Regions from separate parts of the Azospirillum sp. 11R-A genome, predicted to be linked through region 2. Evidence: predicted binding sites of a transcription regulator. Region 2 holds the regulator's gene; the other holds the start of a gene.

Region 1 (14,846 bases), on a different contig from region 2:
GGGATAGCCGGGGCGGAAGCGCAGCTCCGCCGTGGCACCCAGACCTTCGGCGATGCTGGTGACGAGGCGGCCGAACTGCTCCTGGATGCGGCTGTGGTTCTCTTCGGAGAAGGTGCGCATGGTGCCACGCATCCGCGCGCTGTCGGGGATGACGTTGGCCGCGGTCCCGGCCTCCACCACCGTGATCGACACGACGGCACTCTCGGCCGGGTTGGTGCCGCGGCTGACCAGGCTCTGCGCCGCGGTGACGATGTGGGCCGACACCAGGACCGGATCGATGCCGCGATGGGGCATGGCGGCGTGGGCGCCGTGGCCGGTCACATGGATTTCGAACTGGTTTGCCGCGGCCATCACCGGGCCGGGGTGCACGGCGATCCGGCCGGCCGGCAGTTCCGGCCAATTGTGCAGGCCATAGACCTGCTCGCAGTCGAACTGCTGGAACAGCCCGTCGTCGATCATCCGCTTCGCCCCACCCAGCCCTTCCTCGGCCGGCTGGAAGATGAAGTGGACGGTGCCGTCGAAGTTGCGGGTCTCCGCCAGATAGCGGGCGGCACCCAGCAGCATGGCGGTGTGCCCGTCATGGCCGCAGGCGTGCATCTTGCCGGCATGGCGCGAGGCATGGTCGAAGTCGTTGGCCTCCGGCATCGGCAGCGCATCCATGTCGGCGCGCAGCCCGATGGTCCGGCCGCTGCCGGTGCCCAGCCCCGTCAGCGTGCCGACCACGCCGGTCCCGCCCAGGCCGCGATGCACCGCGATGCCGAACTCCGCCAGCTTCGTGGCGACGATGTCGGAGGTGCGCTTTTCCTCGAACCCCAGTTCCGGGTGGGCGTGGATGTCGCGCCGCCACGCGGTCATGTCGTCCTGGAAGGCGGCGATGCGGTTGTTGATCGGCATGTCTCTGACGTCTGGTTGGAACGGCCGGATGGCGTTCGGGGAAAACCGGGCGAGGAAGGCGGAGGGTCGAGGATCGTACGCTCAGCCGGAAGCGGCCAAATCGGGAACCGCCATTCCGCGCTGGACCGCCGGCCTTGCGGCGACGGTGTCGTGCCAGCGCTTCAGGTTGGGGAACCGCTCCAGCAGTCCGCCGCCCGCCACCGCCGCAGCGGCGATGAAGGGGAAGCAGGCGATGTCGGCGATGGAGTAGGAGGCGCCGGCCAGATGCTCCGCCGTGCCCAGGCGCTCCTCCAGCGCCGCATAGCAACGCATCAACTCGCCCTTGTACAGGTCGATGGCATGGGGGATGCGGTCGGGGGAGCGGGCGGCGAAGCGCTGCATGTCGATGGCGGTGGGGCCGAGGTCGCTGATGCCCAGCATGAACCAGCTCATCGCCTCCGCCCGCTCGTCCTCATCCTCGGGCAGCAGCCGGCCGGTGCGCTCGGCGAAATGCAGCAGGATGGCGCCGGAGCCGAACAGGCGCCGCACCCGGCCGCCCGGAAGCTCCTCCGCCAGCGCCGGGATCTTGGTGATCGGGCTGACCGCCAGGAAGTCCGGCCGCTTGTTCTCGCCGGCGGCCAGATCGACACGGTGGACGGTGTAGGGCAGTCCCAACTCCTCCAGCAGGATGGAGGCCTTGCGTCCGTTGGGCGTGGGAAAGCTGTAGAGCGTGAGCATGCTGCGACGGTCCCTGCGCTCCGTCCGGGGGCGGATCCCCGGGAGCGATGGCGCCAGTCTGGCCGATTTGCGCGGCGAACGCCAGCGACAGCACTTCCGATCCGGGCCTTCCATCCGTCAGGGCTAGAGTGTGATCGCTTCAAGCGGAATCGCTTGAAGCGTGAATCACACGGAAAACCAAAAGCCTGGAGTCTGTCTGGTGCTTCAATAAGCATCAGACAGACTCTAGAACAGCGGGGCGCAGCCGTCCGGCTTCACGATGCGCGTGGCCGACGGCGGGTTGGCCGCCAGCTTCGCCGCCGGGCGGATCGGCCGCCGCACCAGCTCGCCCCCGCAGTTCGGGCAGCGCTCCCCCGGCAGCCGGGCGCGGCAATCGGCGCAGAAGGTGCATTCGAAGGAACAGATATAGGCGTCCGTCGCCTCGGGCGGCAGGTCGCGGTCGCAGCATTCGCAGTTGGGGCGCAGGTCCAGCATGGCACGGTCTCCGGCTCGGGGGGTGCCAGGGAGAATAACGGGCTTCATGCGCCGGGGTGAGTGGCGCTGTTGCCGATGGGCGTCCAAATCCTGCCAAAACGACACGCGCTTCCGTGCCCTCCGGGAGTGGAGGCTACATCGCCTCCGCCCGGCGGCCGAACAGGGCGCGCAGCTTGCGGCCGATGGCGCCGCCCAGCATGCCGTGGCCGCTCCCCGCCTTCGGGAACCAGCCGGGGTCGTCGGTCTGGAAGCGGCGGACGACATGCACGAAGGCATCGACGACGTCGGGGTCGAAATCGCGGCCCGACCGTTCGACGATCCAGGCCATCGCGTCCTCCACCGCCCAGGCGCTGCGGTACTGGCGGCTGGTGATCAGCGCGTCGAACACGTCAGCCACCGCCATGATGCGGGCGCCGATGGGGATGGCGCTGCCGCGCAGACCCTCCTGATAGCCCGATCCGTCGTAGCGTTCGTGGTGGTAGCGCGCGATCTCCGCCGCGATGGACAGCAGCGACCGGCCGCGCAGCGGCACCGCCGCCTCGGCCAGGATGCGGTGGCCGATCTCGGTGTGGCGCTGGATCATTTGCATGTCGATGCCGGTCAGCTCGCCCGGCATCCCCAGCGTCTCGTCCGACACGCTCAGCATGCCGACATCGTGAAGCAGGGCCGCCAGCCCGACCTTCTCGACGAAGTCGGCGTCAAGCTCGTCCCGGAACTTCTCGCGCTGGTGCAGCTCGCGGGCAATGGAGCCCACCAGCTTCTCGATGCGCTGAAGATGGCCGGTGGCGGCGTTGTCCTTGTATTCGGCCAGCGCACCCATCGCCAGGACGGTCGCCTTCTGCGAGGTGTTCAGCTCCTCGATCAGCAGGGCGTTCTCGAAGGCGATGGAGCATTTGTTGCGGAACAGCTCCATCAGCTGCCATTCGCGGGCGGTGCCGTCGTTGCGGCCCTCGACATAGATCATGCCGGTGATGCCGCCGTTGGCGCGCAGGCGCAGCGCGCAGAAATCCGGCTCGATGATCGTCTCGCTGCTGGGCGACAGCCGCTCCAGCGCCGCCTCCACCCGCGGTTCGCCAAGCTCCGCGACCTCCACGTCCTTCCACTTGGCGAAGCGGCCGGTGGAGGCGCGCACGCGGATCTTGCGGTCGCGCGGCAGCGTGTCGCCCTGGATGCACAGAAGCGCATGGTGGCCGATGCCGAGCAGTCCGACGACGCGCGGCAGGATGTTGGGGAACAGCACGTCGGGCGTGCGCATCTCCAGCAGGCCGGTGGTTGCCACCAGCATGCGGGCCAGCCCCTTGCGCCCCGCCGCCAGCGCCTGGAGGCTGGCGAAGGTGCGCAACTGGCCGGCGACGGCGGTGCGCAGTGCGCGCGGCGTCAGTTCCGCCTTGACCCGCCAGTCGCCGACGTCGTTGGCGGCGATGGCCTCATCCTCGCTTCCGGTGTCCGCGCTTCCGGTGTCCGCGCTCCCGGTTTCCGCATCCCGCTCGTCGGTGCAGACCAGGATGCGGGTGCGCTGGTTGCCCAGTTCGCGCCGCAGATAGGCCACCAAGTCCAGCCCCGCCTTCGGGCCTTCCAGCGCGGTCTCCAGCAGGATCAGGGCGGTGTCGGGATGCCGCTGCAGGGCGTCGCGCGCCTCGGCGGCGGAGGTGGCGCCGGTCAGGTCGACCCCGGCACCGTCGATCGACAGTCCCTCCACCGCCGACCGTGCCTTGGCCAGCAGCGACGGATCGGAATCGACGACCAGAACCTTGAACGGTGGTTTGGCGACCGGACCGGCCATCTCCGGCCGTGCATCGTCGTGGAGCATGGCATTCCCAGCGGTTGCGCGTCTGCGGTGCGCGTCCGGCAAAGTAATCCCATTGCCTAATTCATTCAACCGGCGACAAGTGCCGCCAACACCTCCGACGCCAGCAGGCTGGGGTTGACCGGCTTGGAGATCACCCGCGACACGCCCAGCTTGGCGAAGGCGGCGGAGGTCAGTTCGGCCGGCACCTTGTCGTCGATGGCCGACAGGATGACGACCGGCATCTCCGGGCGCAGCGTCCGTGCGGCCTTGATGACCTCGAACCCGTCATGGTCGGGCATGATGATGTCGGTGAGGACGAGGTCGAACTGTTGGACGTAAAGGATGCCGATGGCTTCCGGGGCGCTGGCGCACAGGGTCAGGTCATGGCCTTCGCGGGTCAGGATCGCGCGGATCAGGTTGCGCGTGACCGGATCGTCGTCCACCACCAGTAGCTTGGCCATGCCAGTCCCCGTCGCGTTCATGCCGGGCGCAGGTATAGCGTGAACCCCCGGTTACGCCAGCGGCAAGTTTATGACCCCCCATTGTGCTTATGCGTGTCAAAATGTCACGCGACGAGCAGGGTGGCCTGTGAGAAACGAGCCTGCACCGGCCCGGCGGTCTTGGAATGGTCAGTCCGTTTGGGGTAGTGTCCGCCCGCACCCCACGGACCAACAACGAGCAGACGCAAGACCGATGTTGCTTCCCAACGCCGTCCGCCGATTTGCCGGGGCCGTCTTTGCCGGTTCTGTCGTCTCTTCCATCCTCGCCGCCGGCTTTCTGGCCGCTGGCGTGACCGCTGCGCCGGCCGCCGCGGCCGACCCGCGCCATCTCGGCACCTTCAAGGACTGGAACGCCTTCCTGTTCGAGGAGAAGGGCCAGAAGGTGTGCTACATCTCCAGCCAGCCCAAGAAGTCGGAGCCGAAGGCGAAGCGCGGCGACATCTACACGCTGGTCACCCACCGCCCGGCGGAAAAGGCCCTGGACGTCGTCAGCGTCATCGTCGGCTATCCGTTCAAGAAGGGCAGCGAGGCCGAGGTCAGCATCGACGGCAAGGACTTCAAGCTGTTCACCGACGGCGAGACCGCCTGGGCCCGCGATGCCGACGCCGACCGCGCCGTGACCGCGGCGCTGCGCAACGGCAAGCAGATGGTGGTGAAGGGCGTGTCCGGCCGTGGCACCAAGACGACCGACACTTACAGCCTGTCCGGCGTCGGGCAGGCCTATGACGCCATCAACGAGGCCTGCGGCGTGAAGCGCTGATCGCCGCAGCGGATTACTTGGTCTTTTTGCCTTCGAGTCTTTTGACTCCGCGCGCTCATGGCCCTATGTAATGGGGCCATGAGCGCCTCCAATCATGCTTCCGCCTTCGTTCTGCCGGCGACCGATGCCGACGGACGCAAGAACCTTGTCGGCCTGTCCCGCGAAGAGCTGGAAGCCGAGATGCTGTCGATCGGCCTGGAAAAGTTCCGGGCACGCCAGCTCTGGCACTGGCTCTACCACCGCGGCTCCACCGATTTCGCCGAGATGACCACGCTGGCCAAGCCGGTGCGGGAAAAGCTGGCCGATGCCTACATCGTGGCGCGGCCGACGGTGGTGAAGGATCTGAAGTCGGCGGACGGCACCCGCAAGTGGCTGCTGCGCATGCCCGACGGGCAGGAGGTGGAGAGCGTCCACATCCCCGAAGAGGACCGCGGCACGCTCTGCGTCTCCTCCCAGGTCGGCTGCACGCTGACCTGCCGCTTCTGCCACACCGGCACGCAGCGTCTGGTGCGCAACCTGGACGCGGCGGAGATCGTGGCCCAGGTGATGCTGGCGCGCGACATGCTGGGCGAATGGCCGGCGCCGCCCGACGGGCGCATGCTGTCCAACATCGTCATGATGGGCATGGGCGAACCACTGTTCAATTACGACAACGTCGCCAAGGCGTTGAAGATCGTGATGGACGGCGACGGCATCTCGATCTCCAAGCGGCGCATCACGCTCTCGACCTCCGGCGTCGTGCCGATGATGGAGCGCTGCGGCCAGGAGCTGAACGTGAACCTCGCGGTCAGCCTGCATGCGGTCACCGACGAGCTGCGCGACATCATCATGCCCATCAACCGCAAATACCCGTTGCGCGAGCTGATGGACGCCTGCCGGAACTATCCGGGTCTGTCGAACGCCCGCCGCATCACCTTCGAATATGTGATGCTGAAGGGAATCAACGACACGCCGGCCGATGCGCGGGCGCTGGTCAAGCTGCTGGAAGGCGTTCCGGCCAAGATCAACCTGATCCCCTTCAACGAATGGCCGGGCGCTCCCTATGAGCGGTCGACCGCAAAGGCGATCCAGGTGTTCGGCGACATCGTCAACAATGCCGGCTATGCCAGCCCGGTTCGCACCCCGCGCGGCGAGGACATCATGGCCGCCTGCGGGCAGCTGAAGAGCGCCAGCCTGCGCCTGACCGCCGCCGAACGCGCCGCCATCGCCAACGTCATCGCGGAGAAGGACGCGGCGCTGGTGTCGTAAGGGCGGCTTGCCAGGAAAATCCAAATCCGGATTTTGCAGGCCGCCTGCAACGGAAACCTGCCTCCCCGCCTCGGCGGGGAATCAGGCCGGGAATACGTTTCAATGACCGGGGGCGTTTGTCCGTCCACATTGAAATGCGGCCCGGGTATCCATCTTTCCTGCATATCGAAGACCTTCGCCGAAGTCCTCTCCCCGGGAATTGCGGAGGGCGCCCTGCTGTGACAGGGTGTCGCCACTTTCGCCAACCAGATCTGGTTCCAGCATCGGCATGCCCGCCCCCATCGAGGACATCATCGCCAAGGCGATCAAGGATGCCGACAAGTCCTTCTTCAATGAGGATTATGCCAAGCAGGCGAAGGCGGTGACCGCCGCCCTGAAGAAGGCGGGGTACGAGGTGGCGCCGGTGAAGCCGCCGCCGGGGCTGGTCGAGTGGGCGAAGGACAACATTCCGTTCGGTCGTCTTCGTCCCGCGGAATTGATTACACAGATGTACTCGATGATGGTCGAGAACGTGCGCCGCTTCGACAAGTAGCGCAAGCGCAAGCGCGGCGGTCCCGGACTGTCCTCATTGGCTGGTATTACCACAGGACCCGAAGGCCGTTTCTTTTCAGCCACTTCCCGCGCTGCGCCAAAATCGTCACACCAGCACTTTCGGCCACCCCCCGCCGTTGACTCGGATGCTGCGTGAGCGTAATTCATTGCGCCAACCAATAGGACGGGACAGCCGTCTCAAAAGGGCACGCACCACCCAGCCGCCGCGGCAATCGTCATGTTGCGCCGCGTCCGGCCGCGAACAGAGGACGACGCAATGGCAAACGGCAGCGGTCGGCCGCTCTCCCCGCACCTTCAAGTCTACAAACTCCCGTTGACCGCAGTCATGTCCATCACGCACCGCATCACGGGCGTGGGGCTGGCTGTGGGCACACTTCTGCTGGTCTGGTGGCTGGTCGCCGCCGCTGCCGGTCCGGAAGCGTTTGCGCGCGCGCAGGGCTTCATTGGCTCCTTCTTCGGCCTGCTGCTGATGTTCGGCTGGTCGGCGGCGCTGTACTACCACCTGTGCAACGGCATCCGCCATCTGGTCTGGGACGCCGGCAAGTCGTTCGAGCTGACCGATGCCGACCGCAACAACAAGGTCGTCCTCGGCGCGACGGCAGTGCTGACCGTGCTGACCTGGATCGTCGGCCTGGCCGTGTGGTGAGGAGATAAGACATGGCGTCCAATAGCAAGACCCTCCGCTCGCCGTTGCAGGTCGCACGCGGTCTGGGTTCCGCCAAGCATGGCACCGAACATTGGTGGTCGCAGCGTCTGACCGCGATTGCCCTGGTCCCGCTGACCGTCTGGTTCGTCTTCGGCGTCATCCGTCATCTGGGTGCCGATCACGCCGCCTTCATTGCCTGGATGAAGTCGCCCTTCTCGGCCGTGATGATGATCCTCACCGCCGTGGTCACCTTCCACCACGCCCAGTCCGGGCTCCAGGTGGTCATCGAGGACTACGTGCATGCCGAATGGCAGAAGATGGCGCTGATCATCGGCGTCAAGTTCCTGTCCTTCGCCCTGGCGGCGGCCTGCGTGCTGGCCGTCGTGAAGATCTTCATCGGAGCCTGACGACCATGGCGACCGCCTACAACATCATCGACCACACCTATGACGTCGTCGTCGTCGGCGCCGGCGGCGCCGGTCTGCGCGCGACCTTCGGCATGGCCGAAAAGGGCCTGAAGACCGCCTGCATCACCAAGGTGTTCCCGACCCGCTCGCACACCGTGGCGGCGCAGGGCGGCATCTCGGCCGCTCTCGGCAACATGGGCGAGGACGACTGGCGCTACCACATGTACGACACCGTGAAGGGGTCGGACTGGCTGGGCGACCAGGACGCCATCGAGTACATGTGCCGCGAGGCCATCCCGGCGATCATCGAGCTGGAGCACTATGGCGTGCCCTTCTCACGTACGCCGGAGGGCAAGATCTATCAGCGCGCCTTCGGCGGCATGACCGCGCAGTACGGCAAGACCCAGGCCTATCGCACCTGCGCCGCCGCCGACCGCACCGGCCACGCCATCCTGCACACCCTCTACCAGCAGTCGCTGAAGCATGAGGCGGAGTTCTTCGTCGAATACTTCGCGCTCGACCTCATCATGGAGGACGGCGTCTGCAAGGGCGTGCTGGCCTGGAACCTGGACGACGGCACGCTGCACCGCTTCCGCGGCCAGCTGGTGGTGCTGGCGACCGGCGGCTACGGCCGCGCCTACTTCTCGGCGACCTCGGCCCACACCTGCACCGGCGACGGTGGCGGCATGGTGCTCCGCGCCGGCCTGCCGCTGCAGGACATGGAGTTCGTGCAGTTCCACCCGACCGGCATCTACGGCTCCGGCTGCCTCATCACCGAGGGCGTGCGCGGCGAGGGCGGATACCTGACCAACTCCAACGGCGAGCGCTTCATGGAGCGCTATGCCCCGTCGGCCAAGGATCTGGCGTCGCGCGACGTCGTGTCCCGGTCGATGACCATCGAGATCCGCGAAGGCCGCGGCGTGGGTGAGCACAAGGACCACATCCACCTGCACCTGGAGCATCTCCCGCCGGAGATCATCCACCAGCGCCTGCCCGGCATCGCCGAGACGGCCAAGATCTTCGCCGGCGTGGACGTCACGAAGGAGCCGATCCCGGTTCTGCCGACCGTCCACTACAACATGGGCGGCATCCCGACCAACGTTCACTGCGAGGTGCTGTCGCCGACCGCTTCGAACCCGGATCAGGTGGTGCCCGGCCTGATGGCCATCGGCGAGGCCGCCTGCGTGTCGGTGCACGGCGCCAACCGCCTGGGCTCCAACTCGCTGCTCGATCTGGTGGTGTTCGGCCGTGCGGCCGCCATCCGCGCCGCCGAGATCGTCCAGCCGGGCAAGGCTCCGTCGGTCAAGCCCGACAGCTGCGACAAGGCGCTGGAGCGGTTCGACCGCATCCGCAACGCCAAGGGCTCGATCAAGTCGGCCGACCTGCGGCTGGACATGCAGCGGACGATGCAGAACAACTGCGCTGTCTTCCGCACCGGCGAGGTCCTGGACGAGGGCGTCAAGAAGATCGACGCGGTCTATGCCAAGAAGGGCGAGATCGCCATCTCCGACCGTTCGCTGGTCTGGAACTCCGATCTGGTCGAGGCGCTGGAACTGGACAACTTGCTGGGCCAGGCGGTCGCCACCCTGCACTCCGCCCAGAACCGTCCGGAAAGCCGCGGCGCCCATGCCCGTGAGGACTATCCGAACCGCGACGACGAAGGCTGGATGAAGCACACCGTCATCTGGGTCGCGGACAATGGCGAGACGAAGATCGATTACCGCCCGGTCCACATGTACACGCTGACCGATGAGGTCGAGGTCTTCCCGCCCAAGGCCCGTGTGTACTAAGGCCCGCCGGATAAAGGAAATCAGCCATGGTTGAATTCAACCTGCCAGCCAACTCCAAGGTCGGCGTCGGCAAGACCGTCAACGTCGCGAGCGGCGCCAAGCGGGCCAAGACCTTCAAGATCTACCGCTGGAACCCGGACGACGGCCAGAACCCGCGCGTCGACTCCTATGTGGTCGACCTCGACAAGTTCGGGCCGATGATCCTCGACGCGATCATCTACATCAAGAATCAGGTCGACAGCACGCTGACCTTCCGGCGCTCCTGCCGCGAGGGCATCTGCGGGTCGTGCGCGATGAACATCGACGGCACGAACACGCTGGCCTGCCTGAAGGCGATTGACGAGGTCCCGGGCGACGTCAAGATCTACCCGCTGCCGCACATGCCGGTGGTGAAGGATCTGGTCCCCGACCTGAAGCACATCTACGCCCAGCTCGCCTCGATCAAGCCGTGGCTGCAGTCGCAGTCGCCGGCCCCGAGCCGCGAGCGGCTGCAGTCGCCGGAGGACCGCGCCAAGCTGGACGGCCTCTACGAGTGCATCCTGTGCTTCTGCTGCTCGACCTCCTGCCCCAGCTACTGGTGGAACGGCGACCGGTATCTCGGCCCGTCGATCCTGCTCCAGGCCTATCGCTGGATCGCCGACAGCCGTGACGAGATGACGGGCGAGCGCCTCGACAACCTCGAGGATCCGTTCCGTCTCTACCGCTGCCACACCATCATGAACTGCACCAAGGCGTGCCCGAAGGGTCTGAACCCCGCCAAGGCCATCGCCGAGATCAAGAAGCTGATGGTTGCGCGCCGCTGATCGCTGATAAGCGTTTGCGACATGGAAAAGGCGCCCCTTCGGGGGCGCCTTTTTCGTTTTTGGTGCTTAGACGAAATCCGGGTCGGTCGGGCGCGACGGCGGAAGGTCGTTGCCGGGAGCCGGGCTGTCGGTGGTGCCGGGGCCGCCGGGATTGGGCAGGTCGGGGTTGTCGGTGCCCGGCAGATCGACGCCGGGAATGTCCTCGTGCGGGCCGGGGAATGGGCCGGAGGAGACGTTGGGCGGGGCGGCGCTGAGGCCGGGATCGGTGATCGGCATGAGGTAACTTCCCTCCGTCGGTGGATTGCGGTTGCTCGCTCTCCCCTATCAACGGCCGAAGCCGCAATCCGCTCCATCGCACGGGACGATTGCGTGCGCACCGGTTGACCGATGGCGGCGAGGGGGTATGCTCTCCGGGAGATCACCAACGACGACGAACCACGAATGGGCGGTGCCGGCCGGCGGCGCCCAGCGTACGGACACATTCTAGGGAAGGACCAAAATCATGGGCGGCATGGCAGGCCAGGCGTGGAGCTGGATCCAGGGCGAGTGGGTGGAAGGCAACCCGCCGATCGTCGGACCGCTGTCCCACACGCTGTGGCTCTCTTCGACGGTCTTCGACGGCGCGCGCGCCTTCCAGGGTGTGGCCCCCGACCTGGACCTGCACTGCGCCCGCGCCATCCGGTCCGCCCAGGTGATGGGGCTGGAGCCGATGGTCACCGCCGGCGAGATCGAAGAGCTGTGCTGGGACGGCATCCGCCGTTTCTCCAAGGACGCCGAACTGTACATCCGTCCGATGTTCTACGCCGACGACGGCTTCGTCGCCCCGGCGCCGGAGAGCACGCGCTTTGTCCTGTCGATCTACGAGGACCCGCTGCCGCAGCCGACCGGTTTCGCCGCCTGCATATCCACCCGCCGCCGGCCGATCCCGACCATGGCCCCGACCGAGGCCAAGGCCGCCTGTCTCTACCCCAATGCCGGGCTGGCGCTGACAGAAGCGCGCAAGCGCGGCTTCCAGAACGCCATCATGCTGGACGTCATCGGCAATGTGGCGGAGTTCGCCACCTCCAACATCTTCATCGCTAAGAATGGCGTCGTGAGGACGCCGGTGCCGAACGGCTGTTTCCTGAACGGCATCACCCGCCAGCGCGTCATCGGCTTGCTGCGCAACGACGGCGTGACGGTGGAGGAATGCACCCTGACCCCGCAGGACGTTCTGGAGGCAGAAGAGGTCTTCTCCACCGGCAACCACGCCAAATGCGTACCGGTGATCAAGGTGGAGGACCGCAGCCTTGCGGCGGGACCGCTGTTCCAGCGGGCACGGGCGCTCTATTGGGAATATGCGTTCCGCTGATCTATAGCGTCGTGCGTTTAATGTGAAACGCACGACGCTATAACTTTATGTTTGGCGATCGGATTCACGCTTCAAATCGAGTCCGATTTTTACGCGATCCGATCGAGCAGCGCCACCGCCGCCCGGCGGTGATGGGTCAGCGTGGCGGCCAGCCGGGCCAGCCATGCGTCGGTCCGGCAGCTTGCGGCGGTCAGTGCGCCGCGACGCCGGGCGGTGGCAAGCCGTACTTCCGCCGCGAGCGTGCTGTGCAGGCGGAGCGTTGCAGCGCGTTTGATCGCGTTGGCGCGGCTTGGGCCGCCAAGCAGAGCGGAGCGAAGCTCCTGCTTCGGCGGCTTGGCGTCATGGGTGCGGTGAAGGCTGTCCAAGTGGGCGGCACGGTCCATGGAATGGACGGTACCGCCTGTCGGGATGCACAGTAAAGGGAAAATTTCCTAGGACTGGACGGTGACCGTGGAGGCGTTTGCCCCCACGGTCACTGGCTTGCCCAGATGATCCGCGCCATCCAGGCGACGTCCGACAGCGGGATGCTGCGGTCGGGGTGGGCCCGGTTGATCGACAGCAGTTCGATCTTGGTCGCCGTCTCGCGGATCAGCTGCTTGGCCATCACCTCGCCGCCCTTGGTGCGGACGACGACGCGGTCGTTGCGGCGGATCTGCGCGGCAGGCGAGACGATGATGGTGTCGCCGTCGCGATAGACCGGCTCCATGCTGTCGCCGGAGATCTCCAGCGCATAGGCATGCGGGTCGCCCAGGCTGGGAAACAGCAGCTCGTCCCAGCCGCTGCCGGCGGGGAAGCCGGCATCGTCGAAATAGCCGGCCGACCCGGCCTGGGCATAGCCGATCACCGGAACCCGTTGCAGCGGGGTGGTGCCGGCGCCGTCGCCGACCAGCGACACGAATTCCGACAAGGAAGCGCCGGTGGCGTCCAGCACCTTGGAGATGCTTTCCGTCGACGGCCAGCGCAGCTTGCCGTCGTTGGTGGTGCGCTTGCTCTTGTTGAAGGTGGTCGGGTCCAGTCCGGCGCGCCGCGCCAGCCCGGAGGCGGAGAGCCCGTGCTGTGCCGCGAGGCGGTCGATGGCCCGCCAGATGTCCGTATGTTTCAGCATGGGACGATAATCTCATAAAGCGGCGACAGCGTCCCTAGGAACTTTTTCATAAAACCATTGACCGCGGGCAGTGGGCGGAACATAACGCAAACAGAAGGCGCGGCCGCGAAGCAGGTCCGGCGCCTTCCTTTTCAAAAAATCCGAAGCCGCAAGGAGACCAGCATGCTGCGTCCGGCCGCCCCCGCTTTGCCAGCAACCAGCGTTTCCCGGACCGTTCCGCTGAAGCCGGAACCCTACAGCGTCGAGGGCGAACCCTTTGCCGACGCGGAGGAGGCGTGGTTCTGGGCAGTACAGGCGCATGACGCCAAGGCGGCCGGGGCGCGGGTCATCGCCGGCTGCGGGCAGGTCGCGCGACCCTGCGAGCCGCAGGACCTTCTTCAGGTGATCGACCGCCTGTACCGGGCGCGCAAGCTGGTGCGCGACCACCTGCATGTGCTGGTCCATTACGGCCGCCGCCAGAGCGCGCCGGAACCGGACCGCTTCCGCGAACAGCGGGCCCATTCGCTGTGGCAGGAGGCGTTTACCGTGATCGCCCCGGCGCTGCGCAAAAAAGGCATTGCGCGATGAGCGCCACCCCCTGGACCGCGGCCTGGATCATCTATCGGGGCGATTCACCTCTGTGGTGGCTGCGGTTGCTGAAGCCGGGCTTCCGCCACTGTCTGGCCCTGCTGACCGACGGTCGGCGCTGGGTGGCGGTCGATCCGCTGGCCGGCTTCACCGACATCGCGGTGCTGGACCTGCCCGCCGACTTCGACCTGCCGGGCTGGTACCGCGCCCAGGGGCTGACGGTTGACGCCGCCCCGCTGCGCCGCCCGGCCGGCACCGCTCCCTGGGGGCCCTTCACCTGCGTCGAGGCGGTCAAGCGCCTGATCGGCCTGCGCGCCCGCCGGGTGCTGACCCCCTGGCAACTGCACCGCCATCTGACTGGAGGAGACCGCGCATGCCCGCATCCGCAGCCGTGAAACCGCCCGCCCGGCGGAAGGGTGACCTGTCGGAACCGGAAGCCCTGCTGGACCGCTACCGCGTCGCCCGCGACCGGCGCGGCGTGTGGGAAAGCCATTGGCAGGAATGCTACGACCATGCGCTGCCCAACGGGCGGCCCTTCCGCGGCGGCGGCACGCCGGGCGAACGCCGGGTCGACCGGCTGTTCGACGGCACCGCCCCCGATGCGGTGGAACAGCTGGCCGCCAGCCTGCTGTCGGAACTGACGCCGCCCTGGTCGCGCTGGTTCGGCTTCCAGCCCGGTCCCACCCTGACCGGAGCGGAGCGCGACCGTGTCGCTCCGCTGCTCGACCGTGCCGCCGGCATCGTCCAGGCGCATTTCGACCGCTCCAACTTCGCGGTGGAGATTCATCAGTCCTTCCTCGACCTCGTCGCCGTCGGCACCGCCAGCCTCTTGATGGAGGAGGCCGCCCCCGGCGCCCCGTCCAGCCTGCGCTTCACCGCCGTGCCGCTGGCCGAGGCGGTTCTGGAGGAGGGGCCGGACGGACGGCTCGACGCCACGTTCCGCCGCAGCGAGGCGACGCTGGCCCAGATCCTCCAGCGCTTTCCCGGTGCCGACCTGGCGGACGAGGTGCGGAAGCAGGCGGCCGGGGATCCCGACAGCCGTTTCCCCCTGGTCGAGGCGGTGCTGCCCGACGGTACGGCCTATCGCTGGGGCGTGGTGCTGGACAGCGGGCTGGCCGAGCCGTCCTGGCTGGCGCAGGGGCGCTTCGCCCAATCGCCCTTCGTCAATTTCCGCTGGCTCAAGGCGCCCGGCGAAACCTATGGCCGGTCACCGGTGATGAAGGCGCTGCCCGACATCAAGACC
Region 2 (14,846 bases):
TCAGGGCGACGCCGGGCTCCTGCGCCAGCGGATCGAAATCGTCGAAGTTGGCGATCCGCGACAGCATCGGCACCGCGATGCGCAGCGCCCCGTCGCCGGCCTCCCGCGGCCGGTCGAGCGCCACCGCATCCTCGGCCGGCAGGATCGCCGCCTCCCTGAGCCAGGGCACCACACCGAATCCGCGCCATCCGGTGTGGCTCTCGATGATCCGCAGCCCTTCATCGAACAGGCGAACATCGCCGCGGAACTTATTGATCAGAAAGCCTTTGATCCGCTCCTGCTCAGATTTCGGCAGAAGTGCGTGGGTGCCGACCAGACTGGCGATCACGCCGCCGCGGTCGATGTCGCCGACCAGCATCACCGGCACGTCGGCCGCGGTGGCGAAGCCCATGTTGGCGATGTCGCCGGCCCGCAGGTTGACCTCCGCCGGACTGCCTGCCCCCTCCACGACAACGATGTCGGCCTCGCCCCGCAGCCGCTCGAAACTGTCGAGAACGGTGCCGAGCAGGTCGCGCTTGCGTGCCTGATAGTCGGCGGCCCGCGCGGTGCCGACCACCACGCCGCGCACAACCACCTGACTGCCGATGTCCGACTGCGGCTTCAGCAGCACCGGGTTCATATGGACGCTGGGCGCCACGCCGCAGGCCCGCGCCTGTAGCGCCTGGGCACGGCCGATCTCGCCGCCATCCGCCGTGACCGCGGCGTTGTTGGACATGTTCTGCGGCTTGAACGGCCGGACGCTCAGCCCGCGCCGCACCAGCGCCCGGCACAGCCCGGCCACCAGCAGCGACTTGCCGACGTCCGAGCCGGTGCCCTGCAACATGATCGCCCGGGATCGTATCGGCTGTGACGGCATGGCGTCAGAACTCGATGCCGGCCTGGGCCTTCACCCCGACCTCGAACGGGTGCTTGACCAGCGTCATCTCGGTGACGAGGTCGGCGGCGGCGATCAGTTCCGGCTTGGCGTTACGGCCGGTGATGCAGACATGCAGGTCCGGCCGGCGGGCGGCCAGCGTCGCCAGCACCTCGTCCAGCGGCAGATAGTCCATGCGCAGCACGATGTTCAGCTCGTCCAGCACGATCAGGCGATAGCGCGGATCGGCCATCAGCTCCTTGGCCTTGGCCCAGGCGGCCTCGGCGGCGGCAATGTCGCGGGCGCGGTCCTGGGTGTCCCAGGTGAAGCCCTCGCCCATCGTGTGGAAATCGACCAGATCCTCGAAGCGCTCCAGCGCCACCGTCTCGCCGGTGGACCAGGCGCCCTTGACGAACTGCACCATGCCGACCCGCATGCCGTGGCCAACAGCGCGCATCATCAGGCCGAAGGCGGCGGTCGACTTGCCCTTACCCTTGCCGGTGTGGACCATCAGCAGGCCCTTCTCCACCGTCTTGGAGGCGAGTGCCCGCTCCTGCAACGCCTTGCGCCGCTTCATCTTCTCGGCATGACGGCGGTTCAGCTCGTCCGTATCGGCCATCTCGGCGGTCATATGGAGGTTCCCTTCACGAACATCGGCAGACCGGCGACGGTCAGCACGACGCGCGGCGCCACGGCCGCGATGGATTGGTGCAGGCGGCCGGCATGGTCGCGGAAGCGGCGTGCCAGCGCGTTATCGGGCACGATGCCGAGCCCGACCTCATTGGAAACGAGCACCACCCGGCCGGGCAGCGTCGGCAGTAGTTCCACCAGCGCCGCGGTTTCCGCCGCGATGTCGGCCTCGGCCATCATCAGGTTGGTCAGCCACAGCGTCAGGCAATCGACCAGGACGCCGGTGCCCTCGGCAGCCTGCCGGCGCAGCACCCCGGTCAGGTCGCGCGGCTCCTCGATGGTCGTCCAGTCCGGGCCGCGGTCGTCGCGGTGCTTCGCCACCCGCTCGGCCATCTCGGCGTCCCACACCTGCGAGGTGGCGATGTAGACCCGCGGCCCGCCCAGCGCCGTCAACAGCCCCTCGGCATAGCGGCTCTTGCCCGAGCGGGCGCCGCCCAACACCAGAGTGACGTCGGCAGTCATCCTCCCGGCCATCATTCCCAGGCGCTTCCGTCGCGGCGACGATAGGCGCCGTCGCGCCAGACCATGTCCTCGTCGGAATAGTCGATCTCGTCGCCAGCGCTGCGGTCGCCGACCTCCAGATAGCTGGCCGGACGGTCGCTGCGGTTGATCAGCCGGTGGCCGTCGGCGACGCCATGCGGAAAGCCGGCGCACATGCCGGGGGTGAGCAGCGTCTCGCCCGCGTCGGTCACCAGCGTCAGCTCGCCCTCCACCACATAGACGAACTCGTCCTGGCAGCTGTGCCAGTGACGCAGGGCGGAGGAGGCGCCGGGCGCGAGCCGGGTCAGGTTGACGCCGAAATTGCTCAAGCCCAGCTGATCGCCCAGCACCACCCGGTGCCGGCCGGTGACCTGCGACCGGAAAGGCTGCGGATAGTCGGTGGCGCCGGTTTCGGCGGTCAGCGTCGCGGGATCGAGGACCGGTGGATTCGGCACGGGCGCTCTCCGGTTCTGTGTTGCGGGTCCGGACTGTCGCAAACCGCACCGGCGGCGTCAAACGCTGCCAAGTCCCCTTATGGAGCAGGCCCTTACAAAGCAGGGTTGCCGGGACCGTGTCTGGACAGGCGCCACTTCGCCCACCATGCTTATTGCAGTGCAAAACAACAACCTGCGATCCGATGTCCCGCCTGGAAATCATCAGCCGCCATCCCGCCAAAACACCTCCCGCCGGCACCGCCAAGATGCCGCCGCTCCTGTTCGTCCATGGCGCCTTCAGCGGCGCCTGGATCTGGGACGCCAAGTTCCTGCCCTGGTTCGCCGAACGGGGATGGGAGGCGCATGCCGTCTCGCTCCGCGGCCACGGCAACAGCGAAGGGCGCGACCGGCTGCATGATTTCGGCATCGCCGACTATGTCGACGACGTGCTGGAGGCGGCGGGCCGCCTGTCCGCTCCCCCGGTGCTGATCGGTCATTCGATGGGGGGCATGGTGGTGCAGCGCGCGCTGGCGAAGCGCCGCTTTCCGGCCGGCGTGCTGATGGCGTCAGCGCCGCCCTACGGCCTGCTGACCTCCACCATGGGGCTGGCCTGGCGCTCGCCCTACGTGTTCCAGCAGATGTCGATGCTGATGACCTTCGGCGAGACCGCGATCAACCCCGACGCCATCCGCCGCGCCATGTTCTCCGACAAGATGCCGCACGCCGAAGCGGCCAAGTACGAGAGCTTCCTGCAGGAGGAGTCGCGCCGCGTCCTGCTCGACATCGGCGGCTGGATCCCCTTCCCCGTTCTGCCGCCGCGCGACATGCCGGTGCTGGTGATGGGGGCCGAGGAGGACCTGCTGTTCCCGCGCGCTGAGATCGTCGCCACCGCGATGACGCTGGGCACCCAGCCGGTGTTCATGCCGGGCATGGGCCATGCGATGATGCTGGAACAGGACTGGCAGGCGGCGGCCGAGCGTCTGGAGAACTGGATCGCCACGACCTTGATGGCCGAAGCCGCCCCGTCCGGCTCCGCCGTCTGACCCTGCCCGCCCCTAGGCCTTCGGCCGTTCCGACCGCGAATAGTTGCTGAAATGCCCCTCCCTGGAGGCCTGCCGACGGGCGGACTGGAGGATGGCGCCGGACTTGCCCTCCGGCGCCACGTTCGACAGCTGGCGGGTCAGGTCGGCACCGCCGCAGGACGGGCAGGCAGGCGTCTCACCGGAACGGACCAGGGTCTCGAACCCCTGGCCGCAGGACTGGCAGCGGTAGGAATAGAGCGGCATCGCACCCTCGCGGAACGGATCGCATCGGTCCCGAGCATGCCGCAATACCCACAACAAGAAAACGGTTTTGTTGCGCCGCAACAGCGGTTCGTCAGGCCGCCGCTCCGCCGAAATCGAATCCGGCCGCCTCGACCGCCTGCTGCACCAGTTCGGCCGGGATGCCGCCGGCGACCACGACGGTGCCGGTGGCGAGATCGACGGTCACCGCGGCATTGGGGGCCGCCTTGGTGATCGCGTTCGAAACGGAGCGGGCGCAGCCGCTGCAGGTCATCCCATCCACCTTGTACGCATCGGTCATCGTTACTGGCATCGCCACGGGCTTCCTTTGGATCGGGTCAGCCGCCGGCATGGTGCGTCCGCACCACCGCGCTGACCGGGACAAGAACGAAGCCACGCTTTTGCACATCCGGCAACCAGGATGCCAGAGCCTCGATTGTCGCATCGTGCGGGTGGCCGATGGCGACGGCGTAGCCCTGGCGCTTCGCCACCTGTTCGGTCTTGGTCAGCTGGGCCTTCACCGCCGCCACCGTTTCCACATTGTCGAGGAACACGTCGCGGCCGACCCAGGGCATCTTCAGCTCCTGCGCCAGCCCGAGTCCGGCGCTGTTGGGGGTCGTCCGGCTGTCCAGCCACAGCAGTCCGCGCCGGTGCAGTTCCGTCAGCACCGGCGCCAGCGCCGCGCGGTCGGCGGTGAATCGGCTGCCCATATGGTTGTTCACCCCGACATAGCCGTCGAAGCTGTCCAGCGCCGCGCGGAACCGCTTCACGATCTCGCCCTTGTCCAGCGAGACCAGCAGCGCGTTCGGACCGGGATCGGCCTTCACGCTGGGCTCCATCGGCATGTGCAGCATCAGCTCATGCCCGTTGGCGCGGGCCGCCTTCGACTGGGCCGACAGGTCGCGGGCATAGGGCAGCCAGGACAGCGTCAGCGGACCGTGCAGCCCGGCCATCCGGGACGAGCGCTTGCGGTCCAGCCCCATGTCGTCGATGACGATGGCGATGATCGGCCTGCCCTGCGGAACCTCGGCCGGCAGCGCATTCCTGCGCCACAATGCCGCATTGCCCGAGGGTGCCTGCACCGGGGGCTGGGCCGGGGGAACCGGCGGCGGCAGCATCGCCACGGTGGTCGCGGGCGGACGCGTTTCCGCCTGGGCCGGCTTTTCCGGCACCGCATGCTCCGGGCCATCCGCCGCATGCTGGGCAGGCGCCGGAGCCTCCGCCTTCGCCGCCGGCAGCGAGGGGGGCGACGGCGGCACAGCCGCCTGCTGGGGCGGGGCCTGCTGGGCCGGGCTCTGCTGAACAGGGGCCTGCCGGGCTTGCTCGCCGCCGGACCGGCCGCCGGTCAGCGTCGCGACGCCCATCGCCACCGCGAACACCGCAGCGACCGCCGCCAGAGCCAGGACGAAGGGATTCGACAGAAAGGGGGGAAGCGGAACCTTGCGGGCTTTCGAAGGCGCCTTGCGGGCCATGGTGACGATGTCCATCCTGCGACCGGGGCGGCGCACAGTGGCACCCTGCCGCAGCGACCGCAATTGCTCAAACGACACAAGACGGCCGCCGCAACGGCGCCGTCATTTCAACGGCCCGACCAGTCCCCGGAGACCGCCCGATGCGCCCGTTCCTTGTCACCGTCCCGCTGCTGCTGGCCGCCGTCGCCTCACCGGCACTGGCCGCCGGCGGCCCGCAATGCCCGCCGACCATCGGCGTGACCGCCCAGCCGGAAGCGCCGGGCGGCTGGGCGCCCTATCCGGGCCGCGACAGCCACAGCTTCATCGGCATCACCCTGATCGAAGGCGACCGCAGCCAGCAGATGGCCAGCAGCTCGCGCACCACCCTGGCGCCCGACAGCGAGACCAGGCACGCGCGCCGTCTGGTCCAGCTCTGGGAGTTCGACGCCGCGCAGAGGGGCAAGCTCTTCGTGCTCTGCCGGTATCGCGGCACCGAGGCGACGCTGGCCGCCGACCTGCCGCGCCAGACCCGCCGCTGCACGCTGACGCTGGAAATCGACATCCGCGGCGACGTCCTGGACGAGCCGAAGACGCCGCCGCAGCTCGACTGCCGGTGAGGACGCGAGGCCCTAGGACGAAGTTCTGCGCGGAGGCTGGAAATCCGCCCTTTCAGCCGCTAGGGTGTCCATCGTTGGAACAGGGCCGGAACGGCCCGGACGACCCGGGCGAAGGTGGCCGGGCAAAGGTGGAAGGCGGAAGGCGCATGCTGCTGCTCATCGATAATTACGACAGCTTTACCTACAACCTCGTCCATTACCTGGGCGAGCTTGGCGCCGACGTGCAGGTCCGCCGCAACGACGCCCTGACGGTTGACGAGGCGATGGCGCTGCGCCCCGACGGCATCGTCCTGTCGCCCGGCCCCTGCGATCCCGACCGCGCCGGCATCTGCCTGCCCCTGATCGGCGCCGCCGCCAAGGCCCGCCTGCCGCTGATGGGCGTCTGCCTCGGCCACCAGTCCATCGGGCAGGCCTTCGGCGGCCGGGTGATCCGCGCGCCGGTCCCCATGCACGGCAAGGTCGACAACATCCGGCACGAGGGCCGCGGCGTGCTCGCCGGCCTGCCCAGCCCGTTCCGCGCCACCCGCTACCACTCGCTGATCGTCGAGCGCGACACGCTGCCGGCCTGCCTGGAGGTGACCGGCGAGACCGCCGACGGACTGATCATGGCGCTGGCCCACCGCGAGCTGCCGATCCACGGCGTGCAGTTCCACCCCGAGAGCATCGAGAGCGAGCACGGCCACCAGATCCTGCAGAACTTCCTGGATTTGACCCGCCCCCGCCCGGAAAGCGTGGGCCTGGAGACCGCGGCATGAGCGGCGATCTGTCCGACATGAAGGCCATCCTGGGCAAGGTCGCCACCGGCGCCGCCCTGACCGAGGCCGAGGCCGGCTTCGCCTTCGACATCATCATGTCCGGCAACGCCACCCCGTCGCAGATGGGCGGCTTCCTGATGGCGCTGCGCGTCCGCGGCGAGACGGTGGACGAAATCACCGGCGCCGCCCGCGTCATGCGCGCCAAGGCGATCCCGGTCGAAGCGCCTCCCGGCACCATCGACACCTGCGGCACCGGCGGCGACGGCGCCGGCACCTACAACATCTCCACCGCCGCGGCGCTGGTGGTGTCGTCCTGCGGCGTGCCGGTCGCCAAGCACGGCAACCGCGCCATCTCGTCGAAGTCCGGTGCCGCCGACGTGCTCGGCTCGCTGGGCGTCAACCTCGACTGCGACTTCGCGCTGGTCCGCAGGGCGCTGTGGGATGCCGGCATCGCCTTCCTGATGGCGCCGCGCCACCACCTCGCCATGCGCAACGTCGGCCCCACCCGCGTCGAGCTCGGCACCCGCACCGTCTTCAACCTGCTGGGCCCGCTCGCCAACCCGGCGACCGCCAGACGGCAGGTGCTCGGCGTCTTCTCCAAGCAGTGGGTGGAGCCGCTGGCCCAGGTGCTGAAACGGCTGGGCTCCGAGGCCGCCTGGGTTGTCCACGGCTCCGACGGGCTGGACGAGATCACCACCACCGGCCCCACCACCGTCGCCCAGTTGAAGGACGGCGAGGTGACGGTGTTCGAGGTGACGCCGGAGGATGCCGGCTTGGCCCGCGCCCGGATCGAGGAGTTGAAGGGCGGCGACGCCCAGGTTAACGCCGAGGCGATCCACGCCCTGTTCGACGGGGTGCGCAGCCCCTACCGCGACATCGTGCTTCTGAACGCCGCCGCCGCCCTGCTGGTGGCCGGCAAGGCCGCGACGCTGAAGGACGGTGTCGCCATGGCCGCCGACGCCATCGACAGCGGCGGCGCCCGCGACCGCCTGCGCCGGCTGGTCGCCATCACCAACGAGGCAACGGCCTGATGAGCGACGTTCTGACCCGCATCAACGACGACAAGCGCGCCCTGGTGGCCTCCCGCAAGGCCGCCCGTCCCTTGTCGGAGGTGGAGGCCGCCGCCAGGGCTGCCAACGAGAGCAACCCGCCGCGCGGCTTCATCCGGGCGCTGAGCGCCGCGGTCGAGGCCGGGCGCTACGGCCTGATCGCCGAGATCAAGAAGGCGAGCCCGTCCAAGGGCTTGATCCGTCCCGATTTCGACCCGCCGGCCCTGGCCCGTGCCTACCGCGAGGGCGGAGCGACCTGCCTGTCGGTGCTGACCGACGAGCCCTATTTCCAGGGCAAGGACGAGTATCTGGTGGCCGCCCGCGCTGCGGTGGATTTGCCGGTCCTGCGCAAGGACTTCATGGTCGATCCTTATCAGATCGCTGAAGCCCGCGCGCTGGGTGCCGACTGTATTCTGATCATCATGGCATCGCTGTCCGATGCCCAGGCGGCGGAGATCGAGGACGCCGCCATCGCCCAGGGCCTGGACGTGCTGGTCGAGGTGCATGACCGCGCCGAACTGGACCGCGCCCTGCTGCTGAGGACCCCGCTGCTCGGTGTCAACAACCGCAATCTCAAGACCTTGGCGGTCGATATTGCGACGACGGAAGAGCTGGCCGCCAATGTGCCGGCCGACCGCATGCTGGTGGCGGAAAGCGGGCTCTACAGCCCGGCCGATCTGGCCCGGATGGCGAAAGTCGGGGCGCGCTGCTTCCTGGTCGGCGAATCGCTGATGCGGCAGGCCGACGTCGCCGCCGCCACCCGCGCCCTGCTGGCTCCGGTGTGATGCGATGACCGTTGCGGTGGCCGATACGGGAGCAGAAGCGAGAGCCGATGTGTCGATCGCTGCGGAGAGCCCGCGCCAGGATGCCGTGATCGCGCTGGTGGCGGCGCTCGACCGCTATCTGCTGGATCTCTATCCGGCGGACACCTGCCACCTGCTCGACATCGGCGAACTGGAGGGGCCGGACCTGCGCTTCCTCGTCGCCCGCAAGGACAGCGTTCCGGTCGGCTGCGCGGCGCTCCGCGTCGATCCGGCCGGCTATGGCGAGATCAAGCGGATGTATGTCGATCCTGCCGCCCGCGGACAGCGCATCGGCGACCGTCTGCTCGGCCGGCTGGAAGATCTGGCGCGGGCGGAGGGCTTGAACGCCCTGCTGCTCGAATCGGGAATCCATCAGCCCGAGGCGCTGGCGCTCTACCGCAAGGCCGGATTCACCGACCGCGGCCCCTATGCCTGCTACCAAGACAATGGCGTCAGCGTCTTCATGGAAAAGCTTTTGACGGAGACCGTGCGATGACCGGCTTCACCCATTTCGACGCCGAGGGTAAGGCGGTGATGGTCGACGTCTCCGACAAGGCCGACACCGAACGCACCGCCACCGCCGCGGCGACCGTGCTGATGCAGCCGGAAACGCTGGCGCTCATCATGCAGGGCGGGGTGAAGAAGGGCGACGTGCTGTCGGTCGCCAGGCTGGCCGGCATCATGGGGGCCAAACGCACGCCCGACCTGATCCCGCTGTGCCACCCGCTGATGCTGACCTCGGTCAAGGTCGACCTGTCCTGCGACCCTGCCCGCAACGCGGTGGACGTGACGGCGACCTGCAAGCTGAAGGGCCAGACCGGCGTGGAGATGGAGGCCTTGACCGCCGTCACCGTCGCAGCACTGACCGTCTACGACATGTGCAAGGCGGTGGACCGCGGCATGACCGTCACCGACGTGCGCCTGCTGCACAAGGCCGGCGGCAAGAGCGGCGAGTGGGGCGCGTCCGCCTCCACCGGAGCCTGACGCCATGATCTCCGTCGCCGAGGCGCGTGCCCGCATCCTGTCGGCCTTCGCCGCCCTCCCGGCGGAGACGGTCGCCCTGCCCGACGCTCTCGGCCGTGTGCTGGCCGAACCGGTGGTCGCCCGGCTGACCCAGCCGCCTTTCCACGCCGCCGCCATGGATGGCTGGGCCGTGCGTGCCGCCGACATCGCCGCCGCGACCGCCGAGGCCCCCGTCCCGCTGCGCCGCATCGGCGAATCCGCCGCCGGCCATGCCTTCACCGGCAGGGTCGGCCGGGGCGAGGCGGTGCGCATCTTCACCGGCGCCCCCCTGCCCGACGGTGCCGACGCCGTGGTGATGCAGGAGGATTGCAGTGCCGACGACGCCACCGTGCGGATCGGCCGCGCCGTGGCCGCCGGCCGCTTCGTCCGCGAGGCCGGCTTCGACTTCACGGCCGGTCAGGAGCTTCTGCCGAAGGGCCGGCGCCTGACCGCGCGCGACATCGCGCTGGCCGCCGGCGGCAATGTGCCGTGGCTGTCGGTCCATCGCCGGCCGCGCATCGCCGTCCTCGCCACCGGCGACGAGATCGCCCTGCCCGGCGACCCGCTGGGACCGAGCCAGATCGTCAGCACCAATGCGCTCGGCCTCTGCGCCCTGGTGACCGCCCAGGGCGGGCTCGCCCACAATCTGGGCGTCGCCAGGGACACGCCGGAAAGTGTGGCGGCCCTGGCGAAGGGGGCTGCCGGCTGCGACCTGCTGGTCACCACCGGCGGGGCGGCGCATGGCGATTACGATTTCGTCCGCGATGTGCTGGCCGAACGCGGCGTGGCGCTGGAGGTGCAGACGGTGGCGATGCGTCCGGGCAAGGCGCTGATGTTCGGCCGTGCCGGTTCGGTGCCGTTGCTCGGCCTGCCCGGCAACCCGGTGTCCACCGGCGTCACCGCGCTCCTGTTCCTCCGCCCGATCCTGCGCGTGCTGCAGGGACTGCCGCCGGAGGACGACCGCCTACCACTGCGCGCCCGCCTGACCGGCGCGCTGAGGGCCAACGACCGGCGCGAGGAATATCTACGCGCCACGCTCGCCGCCGGCCCGGACGGTATCCTGACCGTCACGCCCTTCGCCCGGCAGGACAGCGCCATCACCACCCTGTACGCCCAGGCCGATTGCCTGATCCCCCGCCCGCCCCATGCCGACCCGGAGCCGGCCGGCGCCATGGTGACCGTGCTTCCTTTGACGGATGGGGCACTCAGCATTTAGACTTGAACAGAGCGCCAGGACATGGCGCTTGGACGAAGACTGGAACAGGTGAACACCACCCGGAAAACTGTTTCACCGCGTTCCAAATGTTCCACACAAGTTCTAAAAGAAGCCGATGGGGGGCTTGACGCGCAGCAGGAACCAAACTAGAACATGGAGCAACGTTTAGTTTTTGTTCCATCTTCAGTCTGGCCGAAGCCGGGAGGCATCCATGCTCACGCGCAAGCAGCACGAATTGCTGCTGTTCATCCACGAACGGCTTGGCCAGGGCGGTGTCTCGCCGTCGTTCGACGAGATGAAGGACGCCCTGGGCCTGAAGTCCAAGTCGGGTATCCATCGCCTGATCACCGGACTCGAGGAACGCGGGTTCATCCGCCGCCTGCCCCACCGGGCCCGTGCGCTGGAGGTGCTGCGCCTTCCCGAGGGTCTCGATGCCTCCCGCAACCGGACCGTGGCTTCCAAGCCGAAGTTTCAACCCAACGTCATCAAGGGCGATTTCGCCTTCGCCGGCCGCGATACCGCTCCCCCCGCCCCGACCCCGGCCGCCGCGAACGAGACGGTGCAGCTCCCGCTCTATGGCCGGATCGCCGCCGGTACGCCGATCGAGGCCTTGCGCGACAACAGCGCCTTCGTCGACGTTCCCGCCTCGATGCTGACCGGTGGCGACCATTACGCCCTGGAGGTTTCCGGCGACTCGATGATCGAGGCCGGCATTCTCGACCACGACACCATCGTCATCCAGCGCTGCGATGCGGCGGAGAACGGCACGATTGTCGTCGCCCTGGTGGACGAGGGCGAAGTGACGCTGAAGCGCCTGCGCCGCAAGGGCAACACCATCGCGCTGGAACCCGCCAACGCCGCCTATGAGACCCGTATCTTCGGCGCCGACCGCGTCCGCGTGCAGGGCAAGCTGGTCGGTCTCGTGCGCAAGTACTGAGCTTTTCCTGCCCGACCGCCGATCCCCTCCTCCGTCCCCGCGGCGGATGGGATCGGCGAGGTCCAAGCTCCTCTCACTGTCCTCCGGTCCAGGGCCGATCTCCCCGTAGCCCGCGCACCGTCTCCACCGTCACCCGCTCGGCGGTCACCGTCAGCGCATGCGCGCCTTCATGGCGCAGGGTCCAGCGGTCCACCACCAAGTCCGCCCGGCAACGCCGCGCCACCTCCGCCGTCACCACCGCATCGGCCGCCCCGCAGTCCTCGTCCAGCGCATCCGGCAGCCGCGGCAGGGCCACCGTCTTTCCACGCACCCGGTACAGGCAGCCAAGCGCATCGCAGTCCAGCGACCGCCCTCCCCCGCTCCATCCCCCGTCGGCCGGCCAGGGATCGGCCACCGACCGCTCGCCATCGCGCTCCCTCCAGGTTTCGGTCATCCGCCCGCCGCCCTTGACCGACGCGCTGAGCCGTCCATCCGGCAGCCTGACCGCCATCACTGTCCCGTCGCCGGCCACCAGCACATCCGGCCGCACCGCCAGCATGGGCGAGGCCAGCCCCGCCAGGACCGGCAGCATCCCCAGCCAACGCCACCACCGCGTCCAGAGGCAGAGCCAGATCCCCCCCATCACCAGCAGCGCGAACCCTTCCGCCGGCATCGCCGGCACGGTCAGCGAGGCCCAGGGGAGACGACCGAAGAACTCCGCCGTCCAGATCACCGCCCGGTCGCCCCAGTTCATGGCGATCAGCGCCGGTGCCTCCAGTCCGAAGGGCAGCAGCGCGTAGGCGATCAGGCTCCACGGCATGACCCAGAAGGACGTGATAGGAATGGCGATCAGGTTCGACAGCACGCCATAGAAGGCGATCTGCTGAAAATGAAAGAGCGAAAAGGGCAAGGTCGCCAGCGTCGCCACCACGCTGGTCAGCAGAATCCCGCCGACATAGAACAACCCGCGCACGATCCATCCGGCATCGCGCCGCCACTCCGCCAGCCTGACGCTGCCCTTCTCGAACGCGGCGATCAGCGCCACCACCGCGGCGAAGGACATCTGGAAGCTCGGCCCCAACATGCCCTCCGGGTCCATGGCCATGGTGACCAGCCCGGCGAAGGCGACCAGCCGCATGCTCAACGGGTGGCGGTCGAGCATGATCGCCCCCATCACCATGCCGGTCATCAGCACCGACCGCACCGTCGGCAGCGGCGCCCCGACCAGCAGCGTGTAGGCGAGCGCCGACAGGATGCCGAACAGCGCCGCGATCTTCTTGATCGGCCACCGCAACGCGATGTAGGGCACCGCCGCCAGCAACGCCCGCACGACATAGAACAGAATGCCGGCGGCGATGCCGACATGCAGGCCGGAGATCGACAGCAGATGCGCCAGCCCGCTGTTGCGGAAGTCGTCCATCGTCGCTTCCGGGATGCCGAACTCCTCGCCGTTCAGCAGCGCCGTGGTGACGCTTGCCTCCACCGGATCGCCGATGGCAACCGCCACCCGCTCGGCAATCGCGCCGCGCGCCTTCTCGAAGGCGATGGCAACCGTGCTCCACCCCGTCACCGGCGGCGCCTCGACCAGTTCCGGCGCACCGGTGGCGAAGCCCGTGCCGCCCAGCCCCATGAACCACGCACGCCGCTGGAAGTCGAAGGCGCCGGGTTCGGCCGGCGCCTGGGGCGGCAGCAGCGTCGCCCGCAGCCGCACCACCGATCCGGGCGCCGGTGCCGGGAAGCGGTCAGACAGGCGGACGCGCACGGCGGCCGGCGTCCGTTCCGGCGCCAGCTTGCTGACGGTCACCTCCCGCAGGGTGATTCGTGCCGCGCCCGGCCGCCGCTCCACCGCCATCACCCGGCCGGTGACGGTCGCACCGGCGATGCTGCGGCTCAGCACCGGTGCCGCCATGCGGATGGTGTGCGCCTGCGCCACCAGGAACCCCGCCGCCAGCATCAGGAGCGCCATCGCCACGCCGGCCATGGCGAACCATCGCCGCAGCGCCAGCACCAGCACCGCACAGCCGCCGACCGCCGCCGCTCCGATCCACCAGTCGGGCTCCTGCCGCAGCCCGAAATAGAACGACACACCGGCCCCGAAGGCGACGGGCAGCCACAGCACCCAGCGCTCACCCTCCGCCTCCGCGAGCGCCACGAGTCGCCCGCCCATGCGCGCCAGCAGTCGCCGCCAGCGTCCGCCGAGTGTCGCGGGACCGTCGGTTTCCTCCTCCGGCCAGCCGGCGGCCGTCACCGGTAACGGATTCCCGGCGCAGCGATGCCATCTGCGAGCCCCTCAACGACCGTCCATGCGCGCATCGCATTGCCTCCAAGCCGGGTGGCTGTGTTAAACCACGGTGTCGAACCACCGGCGCATCATACCAGCGCCGAACCGGAAATTGAGAGACCGATGACCGTCGTCACCCGCTTCGCTCCGTCGCCGACCGGCTTTCTGCACATCGGCGGTGGCCGCACCGCCCTGTTCAACTGGCTGTACGCCCGCAACACCGGCGGTCAGTTCCTGCTGCGGATCGAAGACACCGACCGGCAACGGTCCACCGACGCGGCGGTGGACGCCATCATCGACGGGCTGAAATGGCTGGGTCTGGACTGGGACGGCGACGCCGTCAGCCAGTTCGAGCGCAAGGACCGCCATGCCGAGGTTGCGTACCAGATGCTGGCCGCCGGCAAGGCCTATCGCTGCTATTGCAGCCCGGAAGAGCTGGAGGAGATGCGCGCCGCCCAGAAGGCCGCCGGCCAGCCGATGCGCTACGATGGCCGCTGGCGTGACCGTCCCGAGTCCGATGCCCCCGCTGGCGTGGCACCGGTGATCCGGCTGAAGGCGCCGCAGGAAGGCCAGACCGTCCTGAACGACCTCGTCCAGGGCGAGGTGACGGTGCAGAACGCTCAGCTCGACGACCTGATCCTGCTGCGTGCCGACGGCACGCCGACCTATCTGCTGGCGGTGGTGGTGGACGACCATGACATGGGCGTCACCCACGTCATCCGCGGCGACGACCATCTGACCAACACCTTCCGCCAGATCCAGATCTTCAACTCGATGGGCTGGGAGTTGCCGCGCTTCGGCCATATCCCGCTCATCCACGGGCCGGACGGCGCCAAGCTGTCCAAGCGCCATGGCGCGCTGGGCGTCGATGCCTACCGCGACATGGGCTATCTGCCGGAGGCGGTCCGCAACTATCTGCTGCGGCTCGGCTGGTCGCATGGCGACGACGAGATCATCTCGACCGAGCAGGCGATCGAGTGGTTCAATCTGGAGAGCATCGGCCGGTCGGCATCGCG

Evidence for each region. The regulator LexA, encoded in region 2, represses DNA repair genes until DNA is damaged. The targets are predictions, from matches to a motif close to ATGTTCTANTTTGGTTC.
Region 1: VH569_RS22465 (S24 family peptidase) is a predicted target of LexA. The motif match lies at 13,114-13,130, and genes of this name have one in related genera.

Annotation. Positions count from the first base shown of each region.
Region 1 covers NZ_JBCEBL010000018.1:73,459-88,304, forward strand. The annotation lists gene VH569_RS22390 (M20 aminoacylase family protein) at 1-894, opposite strand, end outside; gene VH569_RS22395 (glutathione S-transferase family protein) at 976-1,611, opposite strand; gene VH569_RS22400 (DUF1272 domain-containing protein) at 1,837-2,085, opposite strand; gene VH569_RS22405 (HD domain-containing phosphohydrolase) at 2,219-3,895, opposite strand; gene VH569_RS22410 (response regulator) at 3,961-4,335, opposite strand; gene VH569_RS22415 (invasion associated locus B family protein) at 4,568-5,134, shown strand; gene rlmN (23S rRNA (adenine(2503)-C(2))-methyltransferase RlmN) at 5,213-6,382, shown strand; gene VH569_RS22425 (hypothetical protein) at 6,651-6,914, shown strand; gene sdhC (succinate dehydrogenase, cytochrome b556 subunit) at 7,191-7,580, shown strand; gene sdhD (succinate dehydrogenase, hydrophobic membrane anchor protein) at 7,592-7,987, shown strand; gene sdhA (succinate dehydrogenase flavoprotein subunit) at 7,993-9,777, shown strand; gene VH569_RS22445 (succinate dehydrogenase iron-sulfur subunit) at 9,804-10,580, shown strand; gene VH569_RS22450 (hypothetical protein) at 10,647-10,856, opposite strand; gene VH569_RS22455 (branched-chain amino acid aminotransferase) at 11,083-11,931, shown strand; gene VH569_RS22460 (hypothetical protein) at 12,021-12,296, opposite strand; gene VH569_RS22465 (S24 family peptidase) at 12,404-13,036, opposite strand; gene VH569_RS22470 (hypothetical protein) at 13,199-13,603, shown strand; gene VH569_RS22475 (hypothetical protein) at 13,600-13,998, shown strand; gene VH569_RS22480 (portal protein) at 13,977-14,846, shown strand, end outside.
Region 2 covers NZ_JBCEBL010000010.1:1,578-16,423, reverse strand. The annotation lists gene VH569_RS15370 (cobyric acid synthase) at 1-823, opposite strand, end outside; gene cobO (cob(I)yrinic acid a,c-diamide adenosyltransferase) at 861-1,484, opposite strand; gene cobU (bifunctional adenosylcobinamide kinase/adenosylcobinamide-phosphate guanylyltransferase) at 1,481-2,005, opposite strand; gene VH569_RS15355 (cupin domain-containing protein) at 2,017-2,478, opposite strand; gene VH569_RS15350 (alpha/beta hydrolase) at 2,661-3,500, shown strand; gene VH569_RS15345 (FmdB family zinc ribbon protein) at 3,513-3,743, opposite strand; gene VH569_RS15340 (heavy-metal-associated domain-containing protein) at 3,835-4,053, opposite strand; gene VH569_RS15335 (divergent polysaccharide deacetylase family protein) at 4,079-5,227, opposite strand; gene VH569_RS15330 (STY0301 family protein) at 5,353-5,808, shown strand; gene VH569_RS15325 (anthranilate synthase component II) at 5,955-6,563, shown strand; gene trpD (anthranilate phosphoribosyltransferase) at 6,560-7,594, shown strand; gene trpC (indole-3-glycerol phosphate synthase TrpC) at 7,594-8,397, shown strand; gene VH569_RS15310 (GNAT family N-acetyltransferase) at 8,402-8,911, shown strand; gene moaC (cyclic pyranopterin monophosphate synthase MoaC) at 8,908-9,399, shown strand; gene glp (gephyrin-like molybdotransferase Glp) at 9,404-10,633, shown strand; gene lexA (transcriptional repressor LexA) at 10,845-11,570, shown strand; gene VH569_RS15290 (ComEC/Rec2 family competence protein) at 11,644-13,797, opposite strand; gene gltX (glutamate--tRNA ligase) at 13,954-14,846, shown strand, end outside.